DNA from 2 places in the Microbispora sp. H10830 genome. Region 1 is predicted to be linked to the other one. Evidence: riboswitches for the same ligand, from Rfam matches in the RefSeq annotation. Region 1 holds a riboswitch; the other holds the start of a gene.
What was found. A riboswitch is a leader RNA that binds a small molecule or an ion and turns the genes downstream of it on or off. The one in region 1 is predicted to bind glycine.

Region 1 (3,350 bases):
CACCAACCAGCCGATCGTTCTCCTGAAGGAGACGAGCGGTGATCGGTACCTGCCGATCTGGATAGGCATGACCGAGGCGACCGCTATCGCGTTGGCGCAGGCGGAGGAGCCGCCGCCCCGGCCGCTGACCCACGACTTGTTCCGTGACGTTCTTGAGGCCTTGGGGGTGCGGTTGCGCACCGTCAACATCGTCGCGCTCCGCGATGGAATCTTCTTCGCCGATCTGGTCTTCTCCAACGGCGTGGAGGTCAGCGCCCGTCCTTCGGACTCGATCGCGCTGGCGTTGCGTACGGGCGCGACGATCTACGCGAGTGAGGACGTGATCCAGGAGGCGGGCGTGAGCATGCCCGACGACCAGGAAGACGAAGTGGAAAAGTTCCGCGAGTTCCTGGACAAAATCACACCGGAAGACTTCGGCCGGGCGGGCTGACGTGCCGGACGATTTCGGGAGATTACGCTTCACGACGCGCCGGACGGGGTCGTTGACTGACGATGGCCCCGGTCCTACGGTGCAAGGGAAACCACGGTTGTAATTCACGAACCCCCAGATCAGACCGTGGGATGAGAGAAAGCCGGAGGTCCGCAGTGGCGGTCAGCAGCGGCGAGGGTAAGTCGGCCGGCCAGCACGACCCGGTTCGGCAGGCGGCGCGTGAGCGCGCCGGCGAACAGGGTCTGCTGTTCGACGAGCAGCCGACGGCGCTGCCTCAGGGCATCGGATACCGCGGGCCCACGGCGTGCGCGGCGGCCGGGATCACCTACCGGCAACTCGACTACTGGGCCCGGACCGAACTGGTGCTCCCGACGATAAGGGCCGCCCAGGGATCCGGGTCCCAGCGACTGTACAGCTTCCGCGACATCCTCGTCCTGAAGGTCGTCAAACGTCTTCTGGACACGGGGGTCTCCCTCCAGCAGATACGCACCGCCGTACGGCATTTGCGCGACCGGGGCGTCAACGACCTGGCCCAGATCACTTTGATGAGCGACGGCGTGAGCGTCTACGAGTGCACGAGCGCCGACGAGGTGATCGACCTGCTGCAGGGTGGCCAGGGCGTGTTCGGCATCGCGCTCGGGCGGGTGTGGCGGGAGGTCGAGGGATCGCTGGCCGAGCTTCCGGGCGAGCGCGCGGAGGCCGCTCCGGATGCGGAGGGGGACCATCCCTCGGACGAGCTGGCCCGCCGGAGAAAGGCCCGCAGGACCGGCTGAGATCATTCCGCAGGGGTGGGAGTGATGCCTGATATCGGGTAGCCGGTAGAGTGGGACACGGCCGACGACCTCGTGCGGGAGAGACCCCTGGCCTTCAGGGGCGCCGAAGGAGCAAACCTCCCCGGAATCTCTCAGGCATCCGTACCGCACGGACGAGGCGACTCTGAAAAGCAGGCCCGCCGGCCAGGCGGCGCCTCACCGAAGGGGAAAGCCGGGCTCGACGGCCCGGTGAAGCTCTCAGGTCCGATGACAGAGGGGGAGACCGCTTCACGACCGGCCGCGCCACGCAGGGCGCCGGACGGTCGCCGCAGGTCTCGACCCGCCCAGGAGGCCCCTGTCATGACCGATCGGTCCACGCTTCGCGATCTTTCCGCTCCGCCCTTCGCCACCCGTCATATCGGCCCCTCCGAGGCCGGCCGCGCCCGGATGCTGGAGGCCGTCGGCTACGAGTCGGTGGCCGACCTGCTCGCGGTGGCCGTGCCCGAGGCCATCCGCACGCGCGGCCCGCTGAACCTGCCCGAGGCGGTGGGGGAGGCCGAGGCTCTGGCCGAGCTGCGCGCCCTCGCCGGCCGCAACCGGGTGCTGACCCCGATGATCGGCCTCGGGTACCACGACACGATCACCCCGGGTGTCGTTCTCCGCAACGTGATGGAGAACCCCGGCTGGTACACCGCGTACACGCCCTACCAGCCGGAGATCTCGCAGGGCCGGCTGGAGGCGCTGCTGAACTTCCAGACGGTCGTGTCGGACCTCACCGGCCTCGACGTCGCCGGCGCGTCCCTGCTCGACGAGGCGACGGCCGCGGCCGAGGCGATGACGCTGGCCCGGCGGGCGAGCAAGGTGAAGACCGACGTGTTCGTGGTGGACGCCGACGCGCTGCCGCAGACCAAGGCCGTGCTGGCGACCCGCGCCGAGCCGCTCGGCATCACGCTGGTGGAGTCCGACCTCGCCGGCGAGCTGCCCGAGTGCTTCGGAGTCCTCGTCCAGTATCCGGGCGCGAGCGGCCGGGTGGCATCCTTCCGCGCGGTCGCCGAGCGGGCGCACGCCCAGGGGGCGCTGCTGGTGGCCGCGGCCGACCTGCTGGCGCTGACCCTGCTGGAGACTCCGGGCGAGCAGGGCGCCGACATCGCCGTCGGCTCCTCCCAGCGCTTCGGTGTCCCGCTGGGCTACGGCGGCCCCCACGCCGCGTACATGGCCGTCCGCGAGGGCCTGCAGCGGCAGATGCCGGGCCGCCTGGTCGGCGTCTCGGTGGACGCCGACGGCCGCACGGCCTACCGGCTGGCCCTGCAGACCCGCGAGCAGCACATCCGGCGGGAGAAGGCCACCAGCAACATCTGCACCGCGCAGGTGCTGCTCGCCGTCATGGCGTCGATGTACGCCGTTTACCACGGCCCGGAGGGCCTCAGGAGGATCGCCCAGCGGGTGCACCGCCACGCGGCCGTCCTGGCCGCGGGGCTGCGCGAGGGCGGCGTGGAGGTCGTCCACGACGAGTTCTTCGACACCGTGCTCGCCCGGGTGCCCGGGCGGGCCGCTCAGGTCGTGGCCGCCGCCGCGGAGCGGGGCGTGAACCTGCGCCTGGCCGACGACGACCACGTCGGGGTCGCCTGCGACGAGAAGACCACCACGGACCACCTGCGGGCGGTCTGGGCGGCGTTCGGCGCGCCCGAACTCGTGGTCGAGGACCTCGATCGGGTGACCTCCGACGCGCTCCCGGCCGACCTGCAGCGGACCTCGGACTTCCTCACCCACCCGGTGTTCCACTCCCACCGGTCCGAGACGGCGATGCTGCGCTACCTGCGGCGGCTGCAGGACAAGGACATCGCGCTCGACCGCTCGATGATCCCGCTGGGCTCCTGCACGATGAAGCTCAACGCGACCACAGAGATGGAGCCGGTCACCTGGCCGGAGTTCGCCTCGATCCACCCGTTCGCCCCGGCGGAGCAGGCCGAGGGATACGCCGAGCTGATCGCGACGCTGGAGGGCTGGCTGGCCGAGGTCACCGGCTACGACCGGGTGTCGATCCAGCCGAACGCGGGCTCCCAGGGCGAGTTCGCCGGACTGCTGGCGATCAGGTCCTACCACCGCTCCAGGGGCGAGGACGGCCGCGACGTGTGCCTCATCCCGTCCTCCGCGCACGGCACCAACGC
Region 2 (3,350 bases), on a different contig from region 1:
CTGCCGTTCCTCGGCATCTGCCGGGGCCTGCAGGTGCTCAACGTGGCGCTGGGCGGCACCCTCCACCAGCACCTGCCCGACCTGGTCGGCCACACCGCCCACTCCCCCGCCCCCGGGACGTTCGGCCGCCTCCCCGTACGGCTGTCGCCGGGGTTGGCCAAGATCTACGACGGCGAGGACCTGACGCCCGCCCACTACCACCACCAGGCGATCGACCGCCTGGCGGACGGGCTGGAGGTCACCGCCCGCTCGGACGACGGCACGATCGAGGCCGTCGAGGTCACGGGCGCGGCGTTCGCCCTGGCCGTCCAGTGGCACCCGGAGGCCGACGAGGACGGCCCGCTGTTCCACGCCCTCGTCGCCGCCGCCCGCCACTGAGGGTCCCGCGGGATCGGCGCCGTCTTCGCCGGCCATCCCGCCGAGCGTGCCGACCGGCTCCCGGAAATCCTCGTCCGTCATAAGCCGCACCTCCCCGGGCCCGCGCCGATCACCGCGTAATCGGCGTCACACTCCCACTCCGCCCGCATGGACAGTCGGCGAGAGCTTGATCTGTAACCGATTTCATTTAGGTTATCGGCGTATCGGCGCGCACGGGGCCGGGCATTGCGACCCACAGAGCGGCGTTTATGGACTCCGGAGCGGCCGACATACAAACGACTATTTTTTGACTCAAGCCGCCGGAGAGAGATATGGTCAAATGGCGATCAAAGCCGCATCGTCGGCGCGTTCACGCTGCTTTCGTGCGAGGGGAACCGTGTTATACGCCGTGCTCGGACCGTTCCTGGCCATGAAACCCTCAGGGGATGTCATCGCCGGGCTCGCCCCGAGGCACCGGCAGCTCCTCGCACTGTTCCTGCTCAATCCGAATATCGCGGTTCACCGGGACCGGCTCATCGATCTGTTGTGGAATGGCCGTCCCACTAAATCGGCGCCGCGGAATCTTACCACCTACATCGCACAGGTGCGGCGGCGGCTCTCGCCACGCGACCCCGGCCTTTCTCCGCTGCACACCGTGGACGGCGGCTACCTTCTTTCCGTCCCGCCGGGATCCGTGGATGCTGCAGTATTCAACCATTTCGCGGCACAGGGCAGAATCGCTCGCGAAAATGGCGATTACCACAATGCGGCGAGGATGTTCGAGAACGCGCTGAGCCTGTGGCGGGGCGACGCCCTGCTCGCCATGAGGCATGTGGACGAGCTCTCCGCGTGGGCCGAACGGCTCGACGAGGACCGGCGCGCGGTGACCGAGGACCTCTTCGACGTACGGCTGGCGCTCGGGCACCATCACGAGATCGTCGGCGGCCTTGCCCAGTGGGCCCGGCGCCACCCGCTGCGCGAACGGCCGCACCGGCAGCTCATGCTGGCGCTGCACCGGTCGGGCCGCACCCACGACGCCTCGGCGTCCTACCAGCGACTGCGCCGCACCCTGGTCGACCGCCTCGGCACCGAGCCGTCCCCCGACACGCAGGCCCTCCACCAGCGGATCCTCACCGGCGACGACCTTCCGTCCGCCCTGATGCGCCTCCGCGCGGGGCATCGGCTGGCACGCGAGTGCGATCACAGACCGTAACGAAAGCCCGCAAGGACGGAATCTCGATCGAGGAAATCGGGACGATCCGCCGGTTACGGGGATGGCGGCGAACCACTAGGCTTGCAGCACACCGGTGATCCCGTGCGGGAGAGCGTCCTGGCATCCGGTCAGGGCCCCTGAAGGAGCAAGCCCTCCCCGCGAACCTCTCAAGGCAAAGGACCGTGCGGGCCAGGTGACCTCTGGAAAGAAGGCCGGAAGGCCTCGCCGAAGGTGAAAGTCCGGCAAAGATCGGACGAAGCTCTCAGGCGCCGATGACAGAGGGGGAGGATGCCCGATAGTCAAACGCAGCATCCGTCCTTCCGAGGTGCGCATGTCCCGAACCACCCCGCTCCGCGAGGTCCACGAAAGTCTCGGCGCGACCCTGACCGACTTCGCGGGCTGGCAGATGCCCCTGCGCTACGGCAGTGAGTCGGCCGAGCACAACGCGGTGCGCACGGCCGCGGGGCTGTTCGACCTGTCCCACATGGGGGAGATCTTCGTCGTCGGCGCGCAGGCGGGCGAGGCGCTCGACCACGCTCTCGTGGGACATCTCAGCGTCCTCGCGCCCGGCCGCGCCCGCTACACGATGATCGTGAACGAGACCGGCGGCATCCTCGACGATCTCATCGTCTACCGCCTCGACGAAGACCAGTACATGGTCGTCGCCAACGCCTCCAACTACGCCCTCGTCGCCCGTGAGCTCGCCGACCGGGTCCGGGGCCACGACGCGCGGGTGACCGACCGGTCGGACGAGTACGCGCTGGTCGCGGTGCAGGGCCCGCGCAGCGCCGAGATCCTGACCGCGCTGACCGACGCCGACCTCGACGATCTGAAGTACTACGCCATCGTCCCCGGCGTCGTCGCGGGCACGCCCGCCCTGATCGCACGCACCGGATACACCGGCGAGGACGGCTTCGAGCTTTTCGTGCTGAACGAGCACGCCGTGCCCCTGTGGAACGCCCTCGCCGAGGCGGGCAAGGACGCCGGGCTCGTCCCCGCCGGGCTGTCGGCCCGCGACACGCTGCGCCTGGAAGCCGGCATGCCGCTGTACGGCAACGAGCTGAGCGCGGCGATCACGCCGTTCGACGCGGGACTCGGCCGGGTCGTCCGCTTCGACAAGCCCGGCGACTTCGTGGGTAAGGCCGCCCTCGAACGGGCGGCGGAGAACGGCACCAGGCGGCGCCTGGTCGGGCTGGTGGCGCGCGGCCGCCGCGTGCCCCGCCACGGCTACCCGGTCACCCGCGAGGGCGCCGTCGTCGGCGAGGTGACCAGCGGCGCCCCGTCGCAGTCCCTCGGCCGCCCGATCGCCATGGCGTACGTCGACGAGGGCGCCCTGGAGAAGGGTGGCCTGGCCGTGGACATCCGGGGCAGCCAAGAACCGGTCGACGTCGTCGATCTGCCTTTCTACAGGAGGAGCAAGTGAGCACCATTCCGGACGACCTGAGCTACACCAAGGAACACGAGTGGGTGGCCGGGATCGAGGACGGCCTCACCGTGACGGTGGGCATCACGGCGTACGCGGCCGAGCAACTCGGCGACGTGGTTTACGTGGAGGTGCACTCGGAGGTCGGCTCGACGGTCGCGGCCGGCGACGCGGTCGGCGAGGTGGAGTCCACCAAGTCCGTGAGCGACATCTTCGCGCCGGTCGGCGGCGAGGTCGTCGAGATCAACTCCGCCGTCGTGGACAACCCCTCGCTGGTCAACTCCGACCCGTACGGCGAGGGCTGGCTGTTCCGCGTGCGCGTGGAGGAGGCGCCGGAGGACCTGCTGTCGGCCGCGG

Region 2: linked by a shared signal. The riboswitch ahead of gcvT (glycine cleavage system aminomethyltransferase GcvT) and the one ahead of gcvP (aminomethyl-transferring glycine dehydrogenase) in region 1 are both predicted to bind glycine.

Annotation. Positions count from the first base shown of each region.
Region 1 is NZ_JABBWX010000014.1:161,358-164,707, forward strand. Features, by position in the region: gene HHX35_RS31470 (bifunctional nuclease family protein) at 1-430, shown strand, start outside; gene HHX35_RS31475 (MerR family transcriptional regulator) at 586-1,203, shown strand; glycine riboswitch at 1,269-1,360, shown strand; gene gcvP (aminomethyl-transferring glycine dehydrogenase) at 1,543-3,350, shown strand, end outside.
Region 2 is NZ_JABBWX010000010.1:244,575-247,924, reverse strand. Features, by position in the region: gene HHX35_RS25460 (gamma-glutamyl-gamma-aminobutyrate hydrolase family protein) at 1-378, shown strand, start outside; gene HHX35_RS25455 (AfsR/SARP family transcriptional regulator) at 698-1,570, shown strand; glycine riboswitch at 1,666-1,763, shown strand; gene gcvT (glycine cleavage system aminomethyltransferase GcvT) at 1,902-2,993, shown strand; gene gcvH (glycine cleavage system protein GcvH) at 2,990-3,350, shown strand, end outside.